DNA from 4 places in the Metabacillus sp. GQ13 genome. Region 2 is predicted to be linked to each of the others. Evidence: riboswitches for the same ligand, from Rfam matches in the RefSeq annotation. Region 2 holds a riboswitch; each other region holds the start of a gene.
What was found. A riboswitch is a leader RNA that binds a small molecule or an ion and turns the genes downstream of it on or off. The one in region 2 is predicted to bind cobalamin.
Positions count from the first base shown of each region.

Region 1: linked by a shared signal. The riboswitch ahead of AC6CHR_RS15610 (ribonucleotide reductase N-terminal alpha domain-containing protein) and the one ahead of AC6CHR_RS17725 (DUF4430 domain-containing protein) in region 2 are both predicted to bind cobalamin.
Region 3: linked by a shared signal. The riboswitch ahead of AC6CHR_RS11755 (ABC transporter substrate-binding protein) and the one ahead of AC6CHR_RS17725 (DUF4430 domain-containing protein) in region 2 are both predicted to bind cobalamin.
Region 4: linked by a shared signal. The riboswitch ahead of metE (5-methyltetrahydropteroyltriglutamate--homocysteine S-methyltransferase) and the one ahead of AC6CHR_RS17725 (DUF4430 domain-containing protein) in region 2 are both predicted to bind cobalamin.

Region 1 covers NZ_JCAXET010000012.1:34,784-40,783, reverse strand. Annotated here, with positions in the region: gene nhaC (Na+/H+ antiporter NhaC) at 189-1,571, shown strand; cobalamin riboswitch at 1,768-1,946, shown strand; gene AC6CHR_RS15610 (ribonucleotide reductase N-terminal alpha domain-containing protein) at 2,089-2,970, shown strand; partial or broken gene AC6CHR_RS15605 (ribonucleoside-diphosphate reductase subunit alpha) at 3,264-4,706, shown strand; gene AC6CHR_RS15600 (ribonucleotide-diphosphate reductase subunit beta) at 4,757-5,806, shown strand; gene AC6CHR_RS15595 (DinB family protein) at 5,991-6,000, opposite strand, start outside.
Region 2 covers NZ_JCAXET010000014.1:103,690-109,689, forward strand. Annotated here, with positions in the region: gene AC6CHR_RS17710 (ABC transporter ATP-binding protein) at 1-829, opposite strand, end outside; gene AC6CHR_RS17715 (energy-coupling factor transporter transmembrane component T) at 802-1,689, opposite strand; gene AC6CHR_RS17720 (DUF4430 domain-containing protein) at 1,689-2,567, opposite strand; gene AC6CHR_RS17725 (DUF4430 domain-containing protein) at 2,680-4,752, opposite strand; cobalamin riboswitch at 4,887-5,073, opposite strand; gene AC6CHR_RS17730 (coiled-coil domain-containing protein) at 5,312-6,000, opposite strand, start outside.
Region 3 covers NZ_JCAXET010000008.1:111,976-117,975, forward strand. Annotated here, with positions in the region: gene AC6CHR_RS11740 (cobyrinic acid a,c-diamide synthase CobB) at 1-302, shown strand, start outside; gene AC6CHR_RS11745 (cobyric acid synthase) at 295-1,824, shown strand; gene cobT (nicotinate-nucleotide--dimethylbenzimidazole phosphoribosyltransferase) at 1,814-2,875, shown strand; cobalamin riboswitch at 2,945-3,143, shown strand; gene AC6CHR_RS11755 (ABC transporter substrate-binding protein) at 3,437-4,378, shown strand; gene AC6CHR_RS11760 (FecCD family ABC transporter permease) at 4,341-5,405, shown strand; gene AC6CHR_RS11765 (adenosylcobinamide amidohydrolase) at 5,408-6,000, shown strand, end outside.
Region 4 covers NZ_JCAXET010000001.1:214,758-220,757, forward strand. Annotated here, with positions in the region: gene metE (5-methyltetrahydropteroyltriglutamate--homocysteine S-methyltransferase) at 209-2,497, opposite strand; cobalamin riboswitch at 2,670-2,859, opposite strand; gene AC6CHR_RS01130 (STM3941 family protein) at 3,179-3,712, shown strand; gene AC6CHR_RS01135 (hypothetical protein) at 4,041-4,412, shown strand; gene AC6CHR_RS01140 (hypothetical protein) at 4,572-4,694, shown strand; gene AC6CHR_RS01145 (DEAD/DEAH box helicase) at 4,899-6,000, opposite strand, start outside.

The sequences.
Region 1 (6,000 bases), on a different contig from region 2:
CCTGTTCACAACCAATTATCCTGTAAGATTATCGTTTTCCACTGTCTAAATCAAACTTATAATTGACATAAATTATTAGCCTGATATAATATTTTTGTACCCTAAAGCATAAAAGCGTTTAAGTATTAACGTTTTTAAAATTCAATTAGTATATAACTGACAGTAAAGTAGAATAAAGGAGCAAATATATGTCTACCCCCAAAAAAGCCTTTCATTTTAAAGAGGCTCTATTTATATTAGTGATGATTTTAGTCATCATCTATTCTAGTTTGTTTATTCTTAAAACAGAACCACATATTGCATTATTAAATTGTTTGGTGTCTATTTCAATCCTTGGCTTACTGAAGGGTTATCCGTGGAAAAAGTTAGAAGACGGAATAATCAAAGGGATTCAAAGTGGAATACAACCAATTATTATTTTAGCCTTAATCGGGATTCTCATTGGAGCATGGATGAGTAGTGGCACAATACCAACTGTAATGGTATATGCTTTAACAATTATTAATCCTAGTTACTTACTGATCACATCGCTATTTTCTTGTATGGTTATATCAAGTCTTGTTGGTAGCTCGTTCACTACTGTCAGTACAGTCGGTGTCGCCCTTATGGGTGCTGGTATGGCAGTTGGCTTACCAGTTGAGTGGGTTGCCGGTGCCATTATTTCAGGTGCTTGCTTTGGAGATAAAATGTCTCCGATGTCTGATACAACAAATTTTGCATCTGGTGTTTCTTCCGTTGAATTGTTCACTCACATTCGCCATATGACAAAAACAACGATCCCAAGCATTCTCATTACAACCGTTGTATTCTTTATTCTGGGTCGGATGGCACCGATTCAATCATCATCAATTACAGAAATGACAAACATGATAACAATCATTGAAGGTACTATAAATGTTAGTCCTTTAACTTTACTTTCACCGCTTTTAGTTATTATATTGGCTATTCGAAAAATCCCGGTTATCCCAGCACTAATCATGGGAATCATAACTGCAGGTGTAACAGCATTAAGTATACAAGGAATACAATTAACACAATTTTTCCAAGTATTACAGAATGGTACATCCTTCTCAATCGCAAACGAGCAGGTTGTAAATATGATGAATCGGGGTGGACTGCAATCGATGATGTGGTCAATTTCACTCATTTTGATTGCTTTTGCATTTGGCGGTCTATTAGATGTACTGAAAATCATTCCAACGCTGTTAACTGGATTGATTGAGCGAGTTCATACTAAAGGGCAACTAATTCTATCAACTGCTACATCCTCATTAGGGATTAACCTATTAACAGGTGAACAATACTTATCGATTCTTATTCCAGGGCAATCATTCAAAATCTTATATGACAAGATGAAGATCGAACGGAAATATATGTCACGTACGCTCGAAGATGCAGGTACATTAATTAATCCTTTAATACCCTGGGGAGTTAGTGGTGCGTTCTTTGCACAAACACTTGGGGTATCTGTAGTTGACTTCTTACCTTTTGCATTCTTTTTATACTTGTCATTACTATTTTCTATTCTTTACGGGTTTTTTGGCAAAGATAAGACACCGAAAGAAATCTAACTGTTTTAAGTTAGATTTCTTTTTTTCGTTATTTTGTGCTTATATAGATCGTAACCCTCCACACTAACTTATCGAATATGATAAATTTCGACAAATAGAAAGTATTGGTTGATTAATTCACTTATCTGCTTTATCATTTAAATAGAAGTTATTTACCTATATGTTGATATTTCAATAAACACCAAAACTATATATTGTATTTTTGCAAGATTAGGCGCCTATTGGGCTGAAAAGGGAATCTGGTGTAAATCCAGAACTGTCCCCGCAACTGTAAGTGTGACGAACTGAGTTAACCACTGTACAATTCTTTGTATGGGAAGGGCTCATAGTAGGATGAACACAAGTCAGGAGACCTACCTAACGCTTGCGAAAGTTTCAATTTCTTCGGGGACTGAGAAGATGAAACGACGGAAAGCCAGTATGGATTTCTCCATTTCTCTCCTACTCTCCTTAATCTGTCGTTTTCTCCACTCATCCCCGAGCGGTTTTTACAAAAAAACGATGGAGGCTCTTTATTATGAGTATAACAACTGCACCTACTATTATTGACGATAATGGACAAGAAACATTTGATTCAAACAAACTTACAACGTTTATTCTGTCTATTCATCAGCATTTCCCTTCCTTACCTATAGATGATTATTTACATAGAATCCATAGTACTATTCTCCAAAGAGATTCGTACACATCAGAACAACTCACTAATTTACTTATATTAGAAGGATTATCTAATATTACTGAACAGGAACCCGACTGGACCTACTTTTGTGCCCAACTTTATTTAACAAAGCTTTATAAAGAAGCTGCTACTAACAGAGGTTATGATAACAAACAAAAATATGGTAGTTTTAACGATCTAATTAATCAATTAGTTTCAAAGGGGCTCTACCACTCTAAAATTTTAGATCAATATTCTATATTGGAAATTGAAGAGATTGGGGGATATATCCAACCAAATAGGGATCGTTTATTTACTTATATAGGCATTCGCACGTTAGCTGATCGTTACTTAGCTCGTGATTTTTCAAAGCAAACATTTGAATTACCACAAGAACGATTCCTACTCATCGCCATGACGTTAATGGCCAACGAGAATAAAGACAATCGCCTTGAGCTTATTAAGCAATCATATTGGGCAATGAGTAATCTATATATGACAGTAGCAACTCCTACTCTATCGAATGCTGGAAAGCCTATTGGCCAATTATCTAGTTGTTTTATCGATACGATTGATGATAGTTTACAAGGAATATTTGATAGTAATACAGATATTGCCAATCTTTCTAAATCTGGAGGAGGTATAGGCGCATATTTTGGGAAAATAAGAAGCCGCGGTAGTGATATTAAAGGCTTTAAAGGTGTTTCATCAGGGGTTAAAGGTAGCCCTCTTGTGGCGTAAGTTACAAGTAATAAAGGTGGTCAAATGCGGGAAACTCCGAGTATCTCAACGTAGGATACCATGCAGTAATGACATGGCGCTCCCTAAAAAACCGCGAGTGCGGATAATCTGCAGCCGAGCTTCCTATTTGTAGGAAGAAGGTTCAACGACTAAGTAGTTATATAAGTGATTATATAATTCGAACCACCTATCCACTTTCAGAAACAATAAAAAGTGGATAAAGATATAGTCTGTTCTGTGCAGCGATGTATAGAGGTAGGCAGAAATGACCTATCCCCCTAAGTGAACATATAGGGAGTAACAATAAAAGTATTCCATGGATGAAACAACTTAATAACACAGCCGTAAGTGTCGACCAACTTGGACAACGTAAAGGAGCCATTGCGATTTATTTAGATGTCTGGCATAAAGATATCTTTTCATTCCTAGATTCAAAACTTAATAATGGTGACGAACGCATGCGTACCCATGACTTATTCACAGGCGTATGTATCCCAGATATCTTCATGAAACAAGTAGAAGCTCGTGACGATTGGTATTTATTTGACCCACATGAGGTTTACCAAGTTATGGGGTATCATATTGAGGACTTTTACGATGAAGAAAAAGGAAATGGTAGTTTCAGTCAAAAATATTGGGAATGTGTCAATAATGAAGCACTTTCCAAAGAGAAAGTCCCCGCTATTGAAGTCATGAAACGAATTATGATTAGTCAATTAGAAGCTGGAACACCCTATATGTTCTATCGTGATGAAGTTAACAGACAAAATACTAACTCTCATAAAGGCATGATTTACTGTAGCAATCTCTGTACTGAAATCACACAAAATCAGAGTGCAACGACAGTAGAAAATCAATATACAGAGGATGGGAAAATCATCACTGTTAAAACACCAGGAGATTTTGTTGTGTGCAACCTCTCCTCTATTAACCTTGCAAAGGCAGTAACAGATGACGTGTTAGAAAAACTCATCCCCATTCAAGTAAGAATGTTAGACAATGTTATCGATTTAAATACAATACCAGTTCTTCAAGCTAGACTAACCAATGAGAAATATAGATCAATTGGTTTAGGTACATTCGGTTGGCATCACTTACTTGCATTAGAGGGGATTGCTTGGGAAAGTGAAGAAGCGGTTGACCGCTGTGATAAGCTCTATGAAAAAATCGCTTATTATACAATTAAGGCTTCTTTACAATTAGCAAAAGAAAAAGGTTCTTACCCTGCATTTGATGGCTCTGAGTGGGATACTGGTTTATATTTTGATAAACGTGGATACCTGTCTTCGACAAGCCCATTCGATTGGGATCTAGTAAAAGAAGAAACCCAACAATACGGAATTCGTAATGGCTATTTAATGGCTGTAGCACCAAATGCATCAACATCAATTATTGCAGGAAGTACAGCAAGCATAGATCCTATTTTTCAAAAGGTTTACTCAGAAGAAAAGAAAGATTATAAGATTCCCGTCACAGTTCCAGATTTAGATCCTACAACAACTTGGTTTTATAAATCTGCTTATTTTATTGACCAACAGTGGAGTATTAAACAAAACGCGGCTAGACAACGCCATATCGATCAATCGATATCTTTTAATTTATATGTACAAAATACGATCAAAGCAAAGGACTTACTTAATCTCCATTTGACCGCTTGGAGAGAAGGACTCAAAACAACGTACTACGTCCGCTCTACCTCAAGCTCAATAGAAGAATGCGATTCCTGTGCTAGCTAAGGTCGTTTGATCACGAGTAACTTGAAAATTAATACAAAGGAGCACCAACAATGAATAACAGAACAACCTTAAAAAAGCGTAAAATCATGGATGCTGATGCTCCAAATCGCTCAACAGCTATCGTTAACGGAGAAAGTTCAAATGTCTTAAATTGGGATGATGTCACTTATCAATGGGCATATCCTCGATATAAAAAAATGTTAGCCAACTTTTGGACACCCTTTGAAATCAACATGGCACAGGATATCAAACAATATCCTGCATTATCAGATGATGAACAAGAGGCATTTTTGAAAATTATTGGTTTATTAGCTCTACTTGATAGTATTCAAACCGATTATGCTGGCAAAGTGGCTGATTATATTACCGATTCAAGTGTTAATGCATTAATGATTATTCTTGCTCAACAAGAAGTTATTCACAACCATTCCTATTCTTATGTTCTCTCCAGTTTAGTACCAAAACAGACTCAGGAAGAGGTATTTGAGTATTGGAGAAATGAACCGATTTTAAGAAAACGGAATGAGTTTGTTACAAGTGGTTATCAGGCCTTTGCAGAAGATGCAACAATTGATCATCTATTAAAATCGATTGTTTATGACGTCATATTGGAAGGTTTATTCTTTTATTCGGGGTTTGCCTTCTTTTATAACCTGGCACGTAATCAAAAAATGGTCGCCACTAGTACAATGATTAACTATATTAATCGTGACGAACAAATTCACGTTGACTTATTTGTGCAAATCTTTAAAGAGATACTAAAACAATACCCAGAACAAGACACAGAAGAACTAGCTATATTTGTAAAAGAAACTTTCATACATGCAGTAGAGCTAGAGATTGAGTGGGGACGTTTTATAATCGGTAATAAAATAGATGGTATTAACATGCAAGATGTTGAGGATTATATCAAGTTTTATGCAAATGTTCGTTGCAATCAGTTAGGGTATGATCGTCCTTTTGAAGGCTTCCGTACGAATCCTCTTAAATGGATAAAAGCCTATGAAGAAGTAGATTTAGGTAAATCTGATTTCTTCGAGCAAAAATCTAGGCAATATACAAAGGTTAACCATCAGGATAACGGGTTTGATGATCTTTAATCAAATACAAGGAAGAGAGAGTAATTTATTTAATCACTCGCTCTTCCTTCTTTTTATCTATGCTTAAGCTTCTAGTCGAAAAGGATCCTAATCTAAAACAATAAAAATGAACTTCGAAAATGTTCTCCAAGCTCATAGACTTTACTATCAATTTCCACCTAAAACCACTGTTAACACACAATTATTAACGTGGT
Region 2 (6,000 bases):
TCTTTAGCCACTGCTTCCCTTCCTTCACTGATAATGGAATCTCCTCGTTTGAAATCGTTGGTGTATGTTCGATATAGATTCGCGCTGGACTTGGTAGATAGTTGTACATCTCTTCGTTTTGTTTTTGACCTAGTCGATGAATAACATGTTTTGGGCTCTCAAATGCCACAATCTCCCCTCTATCTAAAACGATTGTACGATCAGCAATACTAAACAATTCCTCTAAACGATGCTCAGCAATAATGACAGTAATGCCGAATTCCTCATTCATTGTCTTAAGCATGCCAATAAATTCCCTCGCTGCAACTGGATCTAATTGTGCAGTTGGTTCGTCAAGTAATAATAGCTTTGGCTCTAGTAATAGCACCGAGGCTAAATTAACTAATTGCTTTTGACCACCAGATAGCTCATGCGTTTTTCGTTCTAGCAATTCCTCTAAGCCAAAAAAGTGGACGATTTCAGCAACACGCTTCCTCATCTCCTCCGTTGAAGCCCCCATATTCTCCATACCAAATATTAGCTCTTCTAAAACATTGTCCATGACAATTTGATTCTCAGGATCCTGAAAAACCATCCCTATATCCTTTGCTGATTGCAGAGCGGACAAAGCTGTTAAGAGATGACCTTCTATATAAATGTCCCCATGGCAGGTACCATGTGGAGCTATTTCTCTTTTTATCAACCGTAATAAGGTTGATTTTCCGCTTCCAGAGGGACCACATAGGAGAATGAACTCACCTTGTTCAACAGTAAACGATACATCCTTTAAGACGCTCCTTTTTTCTTCTGGATAAGTAAAGCTTAAACGATTCGTCTCCAAGAATGCCATAGGAGGACCTCCCTTCCTTCAATGATAAGCGGCGATCCCATATACAGCATAAAGATCAGTAAATAAAACCATTCCCTGCCTTGTATATACATTGTTTCTAATACCGGGTAAACGCTCAAAACTCCATCGCCTAACCACCACCCCCCTATCCCAATCGCAATCAGAATAACGAGGTAAATAATCGTGAGCCAATCCCGCATAATCATCTTATAAGGTGTATACTTACTACGTTTCATGATCCCATAGCCTCGTGCAGCCATTGAATCGGCAGTTTGGATCGCCTCCTCAAGTGACCAGGTTAATAAAATCTGCACAAGTAAAATGCCATTTTTAGCCCGTTCTTTGATTTTACCTTCAGTAACTGTAAGCCCCTTTGCTTTTTGAACAGTTTCGATCTCTTGTAGTCTTCTTTTTAAAAGCGGAACAAATCTCATCGAAAGCATCGTTAACAATGCCCACTGTGGTAGCCACCTTGAAAACAAAAACAAAAATTTATCCGCTGTGATCACGAGATTATAGGAAGTGAATAACATCATAATCGTAAAAATAGAAATTGCTGATATCAAACCGATGATCACTGCTTCAAGCATGATGGGATTATAATGAAGATAAAATAAAATATGGGTACCTCGATGATTGAACAAAGGATTGATAATCAAGAAAAAGGCAGAAATAAAGACCAACATTTTAAACCAGTTTTTCAGGGACTTTCCTTTGTCTAACTGAATATTAAAAAGGATGAGTATCATTGCACCAATCACCAAAAACACCGGATGCTTATAAAGCATGACCAGTGCAGTTGCTCCCATGTAATAAAGGAAACAAACAATTGGATGAAAGGAATGAATTCCTCTTGTCATTAATTTGTATCCTTTTCGTAATCAGTCGTATAAATCCATTGAACGGAGTCACCATTTTTAACTTCTACAGCACCTGAACTTCGATCAAGAAGCGTCCCATTGCGTTTGACAAGCCAACCACTTAAAGGTCCACGATCAAATTCAAATAAATTGGCAATTCCCTCAACATAAGCACCTGTCCCGCTTCCTCTAACACTTACTGGAACACCTTTTTGCTTAAGTATTGATAAGGTTACATCTAACACCGTATTACCATCCTTTAATTCAACCTTTGTTGTCGGTAAAATCGTCCCTACCTGCTGATCCCCAACAACCGTTACAGTCACCGTTTTGGCTTGGACTTCTTTCTTTGGTGGAGGAGTTGTTTTTGTTGGTTGCTCTTTTTCCTTCGCTTTTGATTCAGTATTTGGTTTGGCAGTCGAGTTCGTCTGCTTTTCCTGTGTAGCAGGTGGTGTATGATTTGTATCCTTTTCTTCCGTTTTAATAGCGGTTTTATTTGCTGAACTGTTTGTTGTGTTCGTTTTATTCGTTGTTGACTTTTCTTCATTGTCTGTACCGGAATTCGCTTTATCAGTAGAAAGGTTTTTGTTTGGTGCCTTTTCCTCACTAGAGGTAGTTGATTTTGTTGTTGATTCAGTTTGACTACTGTTTTGTTTCTTTTGTTCGTCTGCCACTACCTTATCGCTATCTGTAGCTTTCGTCGGTCCTTCAGTCGCTTTTGAGCTTTGTTGCTCTCTATCAGCTGATGAAATATCCAATGCGGAATCACTAACTTCTTTCGCAGGTTCAGCTACTGGAACAATTTCATCCTTTTCACATCCTGTTAACATGAAAAAAACGACCAGTAACGCATATAGCATCACTTTCAGCATTCGCATCCTTTAACACTCTCCTAGCTAGATTTTTAAATAGGAAAACGAGGCTGTCAAAGTACTGTACCCACAGACATGTTGTTAGTAGGGTCGGTCCTTTGATTCAGCCTCATTTCACTTAGTTATTCGTTTGACGTCTAGTTGCGTATACGAATATAGATGATCCAATGACAAGCAGCGTCCCTCCAGCTGCTACCATATTAAAGTATGGTGTTGCTGTATCAGGTAGCTGCTTTCCTTGAGCTTTTTCAGTTTCTTTATTATTAACTGGAATAACCTGAAGTGTTTCTGGTGTTTCTATGATTGGTGTTACATTTTTATTACCTGGATTTTGATCAGGAATTGCTGATGGTTCTTCTTCATCTAATGAATTCTCTTCGTTTCCTGGTACTTGTGGTTTTTCTTCATCTATTGGATCCTCTTCGTTTCCTGCTGGTGGTTTTTCTTCATCTATTGGATCCTCTTCGCTTTCTGCAGGTATAAATTGATAGATTGATCCTTCTCCTATCCGATCATATGCAGCTAAAGCTAAAAGAGCTTGCGTACTAGCCATTCCGTTTGAGCCATCACCAATAAGATGAGCAAAGCCACCATCTGATTGCTTAAATGTTAACAGATGCTGAATAAGGTTTACTCCCTCTGAAGTTGAGGAATTTCTTGCGTTTGTTCCCTCGTCTGCTCGCTTCGTAAAACGTTCCCCAGTTGGATTTTCGTCGACTGTAGAAAGTCCGATAATAATTTGTGCAGTTGTCTCACTGGACTCACCACCATTAAAATCACTACTAAAACCACCTGTAGGATCTTGATTACTAGCAATCCATTCTACTGCTTTATCAATTGCCGCTTGCACAGTCGCTTGCTCTTTATATGGAGCTAATGCAGCCAGGGCCATCCCGGTAATATCAGCACTTGGAGTCGAACCAAATAGTGACCAACTACCATCTTCTAATTGCACATCTAATAAGTAATTTACTAGACGTTCTCTTGTCCATTCTGCATCATCTGGCACAAGATAATTCCCGCTATCATAAGCAAGCAACGCGTAGATAACTCCATTGTTACCTTGATTGGTCATTCTCTCATTTGAATATATTTTTTCGATTAGATTATAACCTGCAAAGTCTGTTGCGTCCTCTCCAGCTGCTGTTAGACCAAGGACAGTTCGTTCATAATCTGTGACATTTCTGAAATAACCTTCATTGGTTATAAGATTGTTTTTGATTTTCTCTGTGTATTGTAAAGGGATCTTTCCTCCAGCTGCTTTTAGTGCCACTATTGAAAAATCATCACTATTATTCTTCGCAACATACTGTGTCGCTGTTTGAATAGCTTCCGTTACCTGTTGAATCACTGCTTCAGGAGTTTGACTTGGATCTGGCGTAGTCACTTCCTCATCTACAGAAGGTTTATTATCTGTGTCAGGTGTCGGTTCGTCTTCTTCAGTTGGTTCAGTTGGTGGTATCCATGTTGTTACCTCAAGACCTAGTTGGTCTCCCTCTTTTACGATATAAGCGGATAACCCCTCTGACATATATCCATCATTAATTGACGTGCTCCAATAATCATTTTCTCCTAACGATTTGTCACCAATATTATTAATAAAAGCAAAATAAGTCTGGTCAATCGACGTATCTACTTTAACCTTTGCATTTTCACCAGCTAATTTCAGTGCATCATAAGCACTAGATCCTTCAACGACCTGTACTGTTTTATCAATGATTTGCTTACTATCACCATCTTTTGCTGAAACCTTTACATTTACCTTTTTAGAAGGCCACTCAATTAGTTTAAAGCGGATATTGTCACCGTTTGTTAGCTGAAATTGAGAGACTCCTACTGATGCTTCCTCTCCATTTACAATGAATCCCCAGTATTTATCACCTTCAGGAGTGATGTCTCCTATACTATTAATAAAAGCACCAAATTCCTCATGTACTGAATAGTTAAAATATTCTTTTCCTAGTTGTTCATTTATCTCTTTAATAAGATCCAAAGCTGTTTGGGCCTCTTCTATTTCTAGTGCTTTTAATGGATATATCTTATTTCCGTCTTGATCCTCAACCGATATAGTTACTCCGTTTGCTAAAGCAGCATCAACCTGCTGTGGAAAAAATGTAGCTACTTGAAAAGTAACCAATAATAAAATAGTAAAAAGTGCAATAATTCGTTGTGACATGTTACGAATCTTCAAAATATAAAGCCCCCTCATTTTGTATATAACTTAAATAAAAAAGCACACCCCAATGCAGAGATGTGCTTTCAACAAGTTTATTCATTATAAATGAGAGACCCGTGTCCAAACACCATCCCTATCCGCGTAGAGTTAATGGTAATGTCAAACAGGCAGGTCTCCTGGCTTATGATCAACACTCTATTACAGCCTTCCCATATTAAACAGTGGCATATTGTAATGAGCTCCCAATTACAGTGGCGGGACCGCGTCGGACTAACACCGACTTCCCTTTTAATGATAGACTTGCTCAATCTATCAACCTATTTTTTATTTAATTTAATTAAGTTGATTTAATCATAGGCTACAATGAAAATACTGTCAAGATTTGTAACAAATTGTTGGTAACTATTTTGAAATTCACGTGAAGCTCCAATATTATTAAAGAATAGGCAGTTTTACGTTTCATTCGTTAAATAGGGGGGAATAAACTAGTAAACACCTATCATGAAGTGGCAACATCTTTTTTTAAAAAAATCCAACAAAAAAGAGCTGACTCGTAAGCCAGCTCCAGATACTATTATAATTTCACACGCATAACACGCCCGCTAAATTTATCAGCCCAGTATCCACTAGACATATTAGCTATAGCTACACCTGTTGAACTTTGTGAACCGATGAATTTTCCTCCACCCATATAGATACCAACATGTCCATCGGTTTTATAGGTATTAAAGAAAACCATATCACCAGGTTGCATATCACTAGCTGATACTCTTGTTCCTGTATTTCTCAATGCACTAGTACTTGCTCCTACATTCACTCCAACAGTTGAATATGCCCAAGCAACAAAACCAGAGCAATCAAATCTGCCAGCCGCTATATCAGAAGCATTTCTTCCTCCACCAAAGTCATAAACAGAATTACCAATATACTTATAACCAGCAGAGATAAGATCACTAACTGTACCATTAGGATTTACAGGTGTTGATGCGATCTTAGCGCTATTATTACTACTACTATTATTTTTATCATTACTATTACTATTACTATTACTATTACTATTACTATTACTATTACTAGAGTTTGAGTTGTTAGAGTCGACACTATTTCCACTTGTTAGTTCTACAGAAGTAGATTGTGTGCTTTGTTGTAAGCTAGTTTCTTGTGTTGCAAGATCACTATCTTTTTGTTGTAAACTAGTCTTAGCAGCTAAGTTAGCAGATTCTTCATTCTTAAGCTGTTCTTTCAATTGATCATTTTGTGCTT
Region 3 (6,000 bases), on a different contig from region 2:
GGTCGATTAAAATGGAGAACAGTTTGCAAGGCATTGGATACAGGGAAATCACGGGACAAACGGGAAACTACTTGTTTACCAATGACCAAACAGCCCGAGGACATGAGTTTCACTACTCATCTTTCAACCCGAAGGAGATTACAATGTCTGCATATCATACAATCGGAGTATTTGGAGAATGTGTTGAAGGGGTCATAACGAATAATGTGATAGCTGGATATACCCATATTCATTTTGCCTCATGTCCAAAGCTCGTCGAAAACTTCTTAAATAAATGTTTAGAGATGAAGAATAATGAGTGAATATAAAGCGAAACCCATCATGGTACAAGGAACACATTCAGATGCAGGTAAAAGTATTTTAGTGACAGCATTGTGCAGGATTTTTACACAGGATGGATATCATACTGCACCATTTAAATCTCAAAATATGTCACTGAATTCATATATTACGATAGACGGGAAAGAGATTGGTAGGGCACAAGGTATTCAAGCAGAAGCAGCAGAGATTCATGCCACGACAGATATGAATCCAATTCTGATTAAACCTACGGGTGAATCTAATGCACAAATCGTTGTTCATGGAAAACCACTAAAAAATATCGAAGCATATACCTATAGAAGTGATTACTATGATACGGCAAAAAAGGTAATAAAAAAATCGTATGATCAGTTAGCTTCTACATATGAGAGAATAGTGATTGAAGGTGCTGGGAGTCCCGCTGAGGTCAATCTAAATGATCGAGAACTAGTCAATATGAGTGTTGCTAAAATGGCAGATGCTCCCGTCATTATCGTTGGAGATATTGACAAAGGAGGCGTATTTGCAAGTCTCGTTGGGACACTACAACTGCTTGATCCAAAAGACCGCGATCGTGTAGTTGGCGTGATCATCAATAAATTCCGTGGTGATCTCTCGTTACTTGAACCAGGATTAACATGGTTTGAAAATTACACAGGTAAGCCAGTATTGGGAGTTGTTTCTTTTCTGAATGACTTGCTAATCGACGCAGAGGATTCACTAAGTCTAGCGAATTACAGTTTTCAAAAAAATCAACATAAAGAGTTGGATATTGCGATACTTAATCTTCCTAAAATTTCAAACTTCACTGATTTCGATCCTTTACATTATGAAAAGGATTGCCATGTGCGGTTTGTAGATCATGCCCATCAATTAGAACAACCAGATGTGATCATCCTTCCAGGAAGCAAAAACACAATAGAAGATCTGATATACTTAAAACAAAAAGGCTTAGATCAAGAAATTGTTCAAGCTCATCAAAATGGAGCACTTATCTTTGGAATTTGTGGAGGATACCAAATGCTTGGTGATTTAATTGAGGATCCCTTTCAAGTTGAAACAAATATCAACTATGTAGACGGGTTGAAGCTCCTTCCATTACATACCACACTATCAAAAGAAAAGATAACCGTTCGATCAGAAGGAACACTAACCTTATTTGGTAAAGAGATAGACGTTACCGGATATGAAATTCATATGGGTTTAACCAGTCATCTAGAAGATTTGCAAACGCTCATTGAATTATCCGATCGAGTAGATGGTAGTAAAAATCAATCGGAAACATGTATCGGAACATATTTTCATGGTGTTTTTCACAATGACCTTTTCAAAGAACATTTTTTAAATCACATACGAAAACGTAAATCGCTTAAGCCACTTCTAAATAGGAAGTCATATGAAACTAGACGATTAAGTGAATATAATCGATTAGCAGATCATGTAAGAGAAGCGATAGATATAGAGAAACTATCTGAAATGATTAATAATTATCATAGAAAAGAGAGAGAAATCGATGAATCTTAATGACATTAAAAAAACGTTACAAGCGATAGAACCACTTAACAATGAAAAAATGAAAGAAGCCGAAGAATACATTAATACCTTGACGAAACCAATTGGCAGTTTAGGGAAATTAGAAGAATTAGCTATCCAACTTTCAGGGATTACTCATCAAGTCTTTCCAGAGGTGACCCGTCCCGGCATATTGGTATTTGCCGCGGATCACGGAATTAGTGACATGGGCGTATCGGCTTTTCCTAAGGAAGTTACGATCCAAATGGTACATAATTTCTTGAATGGTGGCGCAGCGATCAATGTCTTTGCAAAGCAAATCGATGCGATTTTAAAAATTGTTGATATCGGAATTGCCGAGGATATAGATCATCAATACTTGCTACAAAATAAGGTGAAACACGGTACAGATAACTTCTATGAAAAAAATTCGATGTCAGTGGAGGAGGCAAACCAGGCAATCCTTGTTGGAATGGAAACTGCACAATTGGTCATTGATAAAGGAGCAAAGAGTCTAATTGTTGGTGAAATGGGCATTGGGAATTCAACAACTGCTGCTGCTATTGCTTCTGTTATAACAGGTTGTTCTGTTGAGGATGCAGTAGGAATTGGAACAGGAATAACCGATGAAAGTAGACAAAGAAAGGTCTCTATCATAACAGATGCGTTAGAAAAAAGAAATCCAGATCCTAGCGACGCAATCGATATATTATCGAAAATAGGTGGACTTGAAATCGCTGGGATGGTCGGAGCAATCATAAAAGCTGCTGAACAAAGGATTCCAATTATATTAGACGGATTCATTTGTACGTCTGCTGCGTTGTTAGCTGTTCTACTCGAGGAAAAGGTAAAGGAATATTTGATTGCAGGACATATTTCACAAGAACCAGGCCATTTCCATGCTTTGTCCCATTTATCTAAGTCGCCATTATTAAATCTAGATTTGAGATTAGGTGAAGGCACTGGCGCTGCTCTTTCGTTTCCGTTACTAGAGGCGGCAACTCAAATGGTTAAAGGAATGGCAACGTTTGATTCAGCAGGCGTTGCAAATAAACGCGAATAAACGCGGAATCTTGTCGTTTTTTCATTTACTTGACTACAATAATCTACTATAATAATCATTGTCACAAAAATTGAATAGTCAATAATAGGTCCTTACAAATGAAAATTTTAAGGGTAAAAGGGAAGTTATGGTGAAAATCCAACGCGGTCCCGCCACTGTAAACGTTGAATGAAGCTTACATAATCCACTGCATCCTTATTGGATCCGGGAAGGAAAGCGATCATGTTGATGCGTGAGCCAGGAGACCTGCCTATTATGTTGTTGAAGTATCCTTCGTGGAAAAGGATGCCTTTAAAGTATCCGATGTTTGATTTGTGCAATTCAATCGTATACCCTAAAACAACTTACGCCTATTCCATGAGAAGAGGCGTTTTTTCTTTATAGGAACAACAGCGACTAGACAAAAAACAATAGTAATGTTTTCTTCAATTATAGGACAGTTTACAGTACATAGATCTTGCCACCTTATTGGGAAGACTTACTATTATTAAAAATGGGGAGTTGAAAAGATTGACAGGAACAAAGAAAAAATGGTTTTTGCTAAACCTACTGTTTGCATTAATGGTCGTTTTCACAATTGGTTGTAGCGCAACAGAGGAGAAAGAAAAAGACGGAGTCAGTAAGGTGGAAACTAAGGACACAAATGAAACAAATAGTGAACAAGCATTTCCAGTAACTGTCGTAGATGGTAGTGGGGACGAGGTTACAATCGATTCAGAACCGGAAACAATCGTATCTTTCATTCCAAGTAATACGGAAATTACTTTTGCCTTAGGTCAAGGAGAAAAGCTAGTTGGGGTTGATGACTTCAGTAATTATCCAGCTGAGGTTGAAGCGATTGAAAAAGTAGGCGGTCAGGAAATAAATGTAGAAAAAGTCTTAGCATTACAACCAGATCTTATCTTGGTTACAAATTTCCATCACGAAAATAATCAGGATATCTTAAAGCAATTTAAAGAAGCAGGAAGTGATGTTCTTGTTGTGGGAGATGCTGCATCTTTAGATGATGTCTATGAAACAATTACCTTAGTGGGTGAAGTAGTTGGTGCAACAGGTGAAGCCGAAAAAATGATAGCTGATATGAAAAGTCGTTTGAGCGAGATATCTGAAAAGGCTAAAGAGGTAACGGAGAAGAAACGCGTATGGGTTGAAGTTTCCCCGGCACCAGATATTTTTACAACTGGTCAAAATACATTCATGCATGAAATGTTAGAAACAATCAATGCTATAAATACTGCCGGTGAGCAAACAGGCTGGGTTAAGATGACAGAAGAAGAGATAGTTACATTGAATCCAGATGTCATCATTACCACTTATGGGTATTATGTTGAAAATCCTTCAGAACAAGTATTAAACCGTGCAGGCTGGGGAGAAGTACCCGCAATTAAAAATGAACAAGTTTTTGATGTTGAAAATGATATGGTGACAAGACCTGGGCCAAGACTAATTGATGGAGTTGAGACGCTTGCAAAACTCATTTATCCGGACGTTTTTGGCGAATAAAATTTTATGGGTGTATCTTTTAAGCGGAGGGTTTGTACTTAGTACAGCTCTCCTTGGTTTATTTATTAGTAGTGTTCACTATCCGATTCCGGTCATAATTGACACGATTACATCAAATTTGTTTAACCAGACCATTTTTAATAAAACGATTCCTGATGTCGCAGAAAGAATTATTTGGGAAATTCGTTTACCACGTGTACTATTGGCATTCTTTGTAGGTGCAGCTCTTTCACTTGCAGGTGCAGCTTTTCAAGGACTCCTCAGAAACCCGCTCGCTGATCCTTATACAATTGGTGTTTCTTCAGGTGCTTCTTTAGGGGCTGTTAGTGTCCTTTATTTTCAGTTATCATTTACCTTTTTAGGTGGATATACGTTACCTGTGATTGCGATTTTATGTGGATTCTTGACGATGGTCATGGTTTTTGCTGTTACTCATTTTGCTAATCGCAAGTTATCTATTGAGACCATTATTTTGGCAGGGATTATTGTCAGCTCATTTTTAGGAGCAGTTATTTCGCTTATCATTTCGTTAAGCTCACGCGAAGATACAGGTCAGATCCTCTATTGGTTAATGGGGAATATCGGAATGAGAGGCTGGAGTCATGTTAAATTAATCATTCCCTTCTTTCTAATCGGTTCCTTTTTGTTACTTGTCCGTTCGCGAGAATTAAATGCCTTTGCACTTGGTGAAGAATCTGCAGAACACTTAGGTGTAAATGTCCAACACGGAAAAATATACATCTTAGTCGGAGCGTCTTTACTGACAGGTGCAGCAGTTGCTGTATCTGGTGCAATTGGTTTTGTAGGTTTGGTCATTCCTCATTTTATCAGATTAGTAGTTGGCCCGAATCATAAGCTTGTTTTACCGCTCTCAATGTTGGTTGGTGGAGGATATCTCATCTTAGCTGATCTAATCGCAAGAACGATTATTGCACCAAGTGAATTACCAATCGGCGTCATTACCGCATTAATTGGAGCACCTATCTTTGGGTTATTATTAATAAAAGAACGCGTTGGAAGGGGATAAACATGATTGACATAAAAAACCTTTCTGGTGGTTATCAGCAAAAAATGATTATTCACGATTTATCGCTTACGATTGAAACAAGTCATTTCTACGCGATAATCGGTCCAAATGGAAGCGGTAAAACAACGCTGATAAAATTATTAACAGGAGTGTTACCATCTCAAAAAGGTACAATTTCTATCTTTAATCAATCTCTACGTGATTTATCGACTCAAGCACGTGCCAAAATGATGGCTGTTTTATCACAGGAAGTCCAAATTGACTTTGACTTTTTAGTCGAAGAAATAGTTTTATTAGGAAGATATCCTCACCAAAAAGGGATAATCAAACACATTTCTAAAAGAGATTATCAAATCGTCGAAGAGGTTATGAAGCAAACGAATGTTTTACAATTTCGCAAGCAGCCTTTTAACAAATTAAGTGGTGGGGAAAAACAACGGGTATTATTAGCAAAAGCCTTGGCTCAAGAACCGAAGATCCTCTTTTTAGATGAGCCAACAAATCATTTAGATATTAAGCATACAGTCGAAATGTTGCTCCAAATTAAAGACTACCAACGTAAGCACCAATTAACGATAGTTGCGATTCTGCATGA
Region 4 (6,000 bases), on a different contig from region 2:
TCATTTAGATAGCTCTTTTCAATCTATCTAATACTTTTCCCTCCTATATTAATTGTAATCTAAAAGACTTTCATTTATCTTGCTCAGTATCCTATTCCAATACAAATTTATGCCCTTCCTTAAACATATATATTTAAAAACGGAAAAAACACTACATACCCCAAAGGGTAGTAGTGCCTTTACCTTTATCTATTCTCTTCGATTTTACTTAAACTGTTTCAACGGCTTGAATTTTTTCTCTGTATACATGTGCTGCATTAACCATAACTTTTAGTGCTGCTACAGTCTCTTCTTCACCTCTCGTTTTCAAGCCACAATCTGGATTCACCCAAAACGCACGATAATCCAAGACTTCCAGTGCACGTTTCATATTTTGTGTAATCTCCTCTAATGCAGGTACACGGGGACTATGAATATCATATACTCCTAGACCAATTCCTTTGTTATAATGGTGTTTTTCAAAGGATGCAATCAATTCTCCATGACTTCTAGATGTCTCGATCGAAATAACATCTGCATCAAGGGCGTCAATAGCATGGATAATATCATCAAAATTCGAATAACACATATGTGTATGAATTTGCGTATCTTCATTGACAGAAGATGTCGCCAATTTAAAGGCATGAACAGCAGCTTGTAAATAACTTTCTGTTTTTTCTTCCTTTAAAGGCAGTCCTTCTCGTAATGCTGCCTCATCTACTTGAATCATCGTAATCCCATTTGCTTCAAGCGCTTCAACCTCTTTGCGAATTGCTAAAGCTACATGATTTAATACTTCAGTACGACTAATATCATCACGGACAAATGACCAATTAATAATGGTTACAGGGCCGGTTAGCATTCCCTTTACAGGCTTTTTAGTTAAGGTTTGTGCATAGACTGTTTCCTTCACGGTCATGTTTCCAAGACAGTAAACATCACCGAAAATAACTGGTGGTTTCACACATCGGGAGCCATAAGACTGAACCCAACCAAATTTGGTAATTGCAACACCTTCAAGCTTTTCACCAAAAAACTCAACCATATCTGTTCGTTCAAATTCTCCATGAACAAGAACATCTAATCCTAGGTCTTCTTGAATATCAATCCATTTCTTTATTTCTTTCTGAATATACTGCTCATATTGTTCAGACGTTAACTCCCCTTTTCTCCACTTCAACCGCTGTTTTCGAACTTCCTTTGTTTGAGGAAAGCTACCAATCGTTGTAGTAGGAAGTATAGGTAGATTCCATTTAGCTGAGTGTAATTCCTTCCGTTTTTCGACACTTATTCTTGAAGAAGAATAAGATTTAATATTGTGCATTGCTTCATGAACATTTTTTACATTACGATAGAATGAATGTTTAATTGAGTGTATAGCTTGATCATACTTATCAAGTTCATTCATCTTAATTTCCTCATTTAAATACCTCGTTAGCATCACAACTTCGCTTAACTTTTCATCCGCAAATGCTAAAGAACCCTTCACTTGAGATTCTAATTGCTGTTCACTGTTTATGGTCACGGGAACATGTAACAAACTACAAGACGGTTGAACCACTAAATGATTTTCATCAACAAATTCCAATATCTCTTTTACAAGTTTTGACTTATCCGTCAGGTTAGATTTCCAAATATTACGCCCGTCGATGACTCCAGCAAAAAGAACTTTATCACTAGGGAAACCATGTTTTTCTAAATTGATAACACTGACGCCTTCATCGTGTACAAAATCAACACCAATTCCCTGTACAGGTAACTGAATAATTTCTTCATAAAATTCAATGCTCTCAAAATAGGTTTGAAGAATAAGATTTACATCCTTCACACCATCATGAAACGCTGAATAAACGTCCTTAAATTCATTGATGATTTCCTTGTCCACATTTTTAACAAGAATAGGTTCATCTATTTGAATCCATTCTGCCCCAGCTTCCTTAAGTTGATTAAACACTTCGATATAAAGTGGGACAAGAGAGTTTAGTAGCTCAGATCGCTTTTGACCATCAAAGCCTTTTGAAATCGATAATAAGGTAATCGGACCTAATATAACAGGTTTCCCTATAATGTTTAGCTTTTCCTTAGCCTCTAAAAACAAGCGTAATAATCGATTATCTACTAATTTAGGCTGTGCTTCTTTTAACTCAGGAACAATATAATGGTAATTTGTATTAAACCATTTCGTCATTTCAGAAGCTATTTTCCCCTTACTTCCTCTCGCGATCTCGAAATATTGGTTTAAAGAAAACGTCTGAGCTATAGTTTTAAATCGTTCTGGAATTAATCCAAACATTGATGCTGTATCTAAAACATGATCATAATAACTAAAATCTCCAACAGGAATGAGATCGATTCCTTTTTCATGTTGTTTACTTAAATGTGTTAAACGGATTTGTTCCATTTCATTATGAAATTGTTCTTCATTTATTTGCTGTGACCAAAATAATTCTAATACTTTTTTCCATTCGCGATTCTCACCAATTCTTGGGTACCCGATATTTGAACTTTTAATTGTCATTTGAGGAACTCCTTTTCTATGTAACTAAAGTTTTAAACTATTTTTTCCCATTAAAAAAAGCCTCTCTATGGGACAATAAGAGAGACGAACGATAGGCATAGTTAACTAGAGTTGAAATGAATATTAAATGGTTTCAACATATGACCACCACTCCTCCCTATTTCGCGTAGGTAATAAGTGCATACAACAGGCAGGTCTCCTGACTTAGGTTCATCACTTAATATCCCTTCCCATTTCTAGTTGAAACAGTGGATTGTAATCAAGCTCCCCTTAACAGTGGCGCGACCGTGTCGGTTTTTCACCGAACTTCCCTTTTAAGTTAAAAGTGATTTACTTTTAACACCTATTGACTGAACATTATTAAATTTTAAATAATTAAAGCTTGTGACTTACAATAAATCATTTTGAATGTTTTATCAAGAGTTTTCTCCTAATTTTTATCAAACTAGTTATCAGGTATCATTTGTTTACATAATAATATTATTGTATATAAGGTGTTATGTAATTATCCTGAAACGTTATAAGCATTCTTCCTATTTTAGATATATCAGTTAATTTTTGTTAATTATGTGGTATAATTATAGATTAAAGGGTTTTTTCAGGTTTCTATGACAATGAGAATAGCAACAAACATAAAGAAATAGCCTAAAAACAGCTTACATATAACCTGGAGGAGTCCAAATGGAAGAAAATTTTTATATGTCGAAAATAAAAACGTTTAGTGCTTTTTTCATCATGCTTATTTTCACTTCCGCTTTTCTAGTATTTACAATTAATATGCTTCTATCCGACGGTGTTTCTCTAATCGCTATTTTTTTTAGCCTAAGTTTGATCCTATTTGTATGGTGCACATATATGATTGGAAAGCAACTATTCGGGATCGATCCGTTCATTTCTGTTAGTCCTTCTGGAATAACACTAAATGGTCCTCTTAAACTTGGCTTTGTTCGTTGGGATGATATTGAAGGATTCCTACCCTATCAACATAAAACCATTAGATTTCTAGCTATCGTACTTAAAGACGAAGAGCGTTTTATCGAACAATTACCTAAGAATAGTAAAATGATGGCGAAGATTAACCAAAAGACTGGCTTCCCCGCTTTTAGTTTTTCATTAAACTATTTGAAGGAAAAAGAGCAGTTAATTGATATCTTAATGAAATATGAAGTTGCTTTCTTTGTTCCTGATGATGAGGATCAAAGTGATGAACAGTAAAAGTAAGTGAATGAGTACGAGAAAAAACAAACATCTCAACATTCATTAGACCTTGTTATAAAATTCGTCACCAACATGGCTTATTATGTAGTAAAATGTAATTATCTGCGGTTTCCCGAGAAATAATAGCCGCTGTGATTACTTTACTTTCCTATTTCTTCATTTAACAACGGGGGCGACGGGCTCATCTGTTATTGTTTATACTACGATCTCCACTTCAAAAATAATTAACTACTTTTAAATAACTAGACATATGCCGTTACACTCCACTAAAACCTACATAAACTTATATGGTCTCATCACTTTTCAAACTAAGGAGTGTTCCTTTATGAATCCATATCATCATCATTATTATTATGATGTATCACAACAAGATCAAATACATTATCCACAATATTCTTCCTTTCATCAACAAATGCCTTTTGAAACAAATAGACAACCCACTGGGCTTGAGCGAAGGGTTACTGCCGTTGAGAATCAAAATGAGCGACAAACTCGGGAACTTACACGTCTAAATGAAGAATTAAAAAGGCAAAATCGAGAACATAACCGCTTAAATAAAGAAGTCACCAGACTAAACAGTGAATTTATCCGCACAAATCAGCAGCATACACGTAGACTAAATCGCTTAAATCAACGTTTACGAGATGTAGAGAAAAAATTAGATTTACCATTTACGCCTGGCGAAAGTGGATTTTAGGCTCTCTCTTAAGATTCTAGCTGAGTTGACATGATAATTAGTTAGGTTAGGCTATTTACATTCACAGACTATATGTCCGCAAAAATTTCTAGAAATGACTAATAATCCCCTCTTATTTGAGAAAAATAAACGTATTGAAAAAGAGAGGGGGCCTGCAAAATGACAAATAAAAACGATAATCGTGAACGTAAAAATAAATACCCGAAGAATAAGCAAGATACTGAATTTTCAAAGGAAATTAACATTCGAAGTGAACTGACTAAGAAAGATCTACAAAAATAAAGATTGTTTTTGCAAGGGTTGTTTTATATCGAAAAAGGCTAACATTATACACTCCCATTACAAAAGGTGAGAGGATATCATCCTCTCACCTTTTTCATAGTTTTGATTTTTGAAGTATAGAAAACGGTAAACATCCATCTCCAGTGGGTCTACCTAGAAAAAGTTAGCTACCATGTTCGTGCTGAACAGATACATCTCTTTGTTCTATCGAGTTCTTCGTCTACCTTGAGGACCTGATTGATTTTTAGATCTATTATCATCCCTTTTGGGTCTTGATGAAGAATTTGAATGATTTCTTCTGAGATTGTCTCTGGTTGCAGGACGTCTAGACTTTTTAATTTCCTCGGCTCTCTCTTCTTGATAATCTTCTTTATCTGGAACACTTATTCCTTTAATGACTTGTTTTTCTAATGTTTGATTTATTCCCTTTTCAATCATTCGTAAGAAATCTAAATCTTTTGGAGCAACTAAAGTATATGCAACACCGTCACCACCAGCACGACCTGTTCGACCAATCCGATGGACGTAACTTTCTACATCATGTGGAATATCATAGTTAAATACATGGGTAACACCTTCTACATCAAGACCCCTTGCTGCAACATCTGTAGCAACTAAAAACTGTGTTTTCGCTTCACGAAATCGTTTCATTGCCTTTTCACGTTTTGATTGTGTTAAATCACCATGAAGCTCATCCGATTCGTATCCACTAGTAATAAGTGCTTCTTGAAGCTTTTTAGCACGGATTTTCGTCCGACAAAAAATGATTCCAAGAAATGGACGCTGTTCTTCCAATAAATGCAGAAGTGTCGCCTGCTTTCTTCGGTCAGTTGTTTCAACTACAATTTGTTTAATTTCGTCAACTGTAATTTGTTTTGCCTTTACTTGAATATTCTCTGGGTCTATCATGTACTTTTTAGCGAGTGAACGAATTTCATTAGGCATTGTCGCAGAAAAAAGCATTGTTTGCCGTGTAGATAATGTTTCAAAAATGATATCATCTACTTCCGGAAGAAAACCCATATGAAGCATTTGATCTGCTTCATCTAAAACAAGCTTTTGAACAGTAGAAAGGTCAACTGTATTACGGCGTATATGGTCTAGCAACCGTCCAGGAGTTGCCACGACAATATGCTGTGCACCTTTTAATTTTTTTAATTGATGATTAACGTCTTGACCCCCATAAACAGCTAATACTTGAGCTCCCTCTATATTCTCAATCATTTTTTTGATTTCTTTCGTAATTTGTTGGGCTAATTCACGGGTAGGCGTTAAAATAAGAGCTTGGATTTCAGGATTATTCACA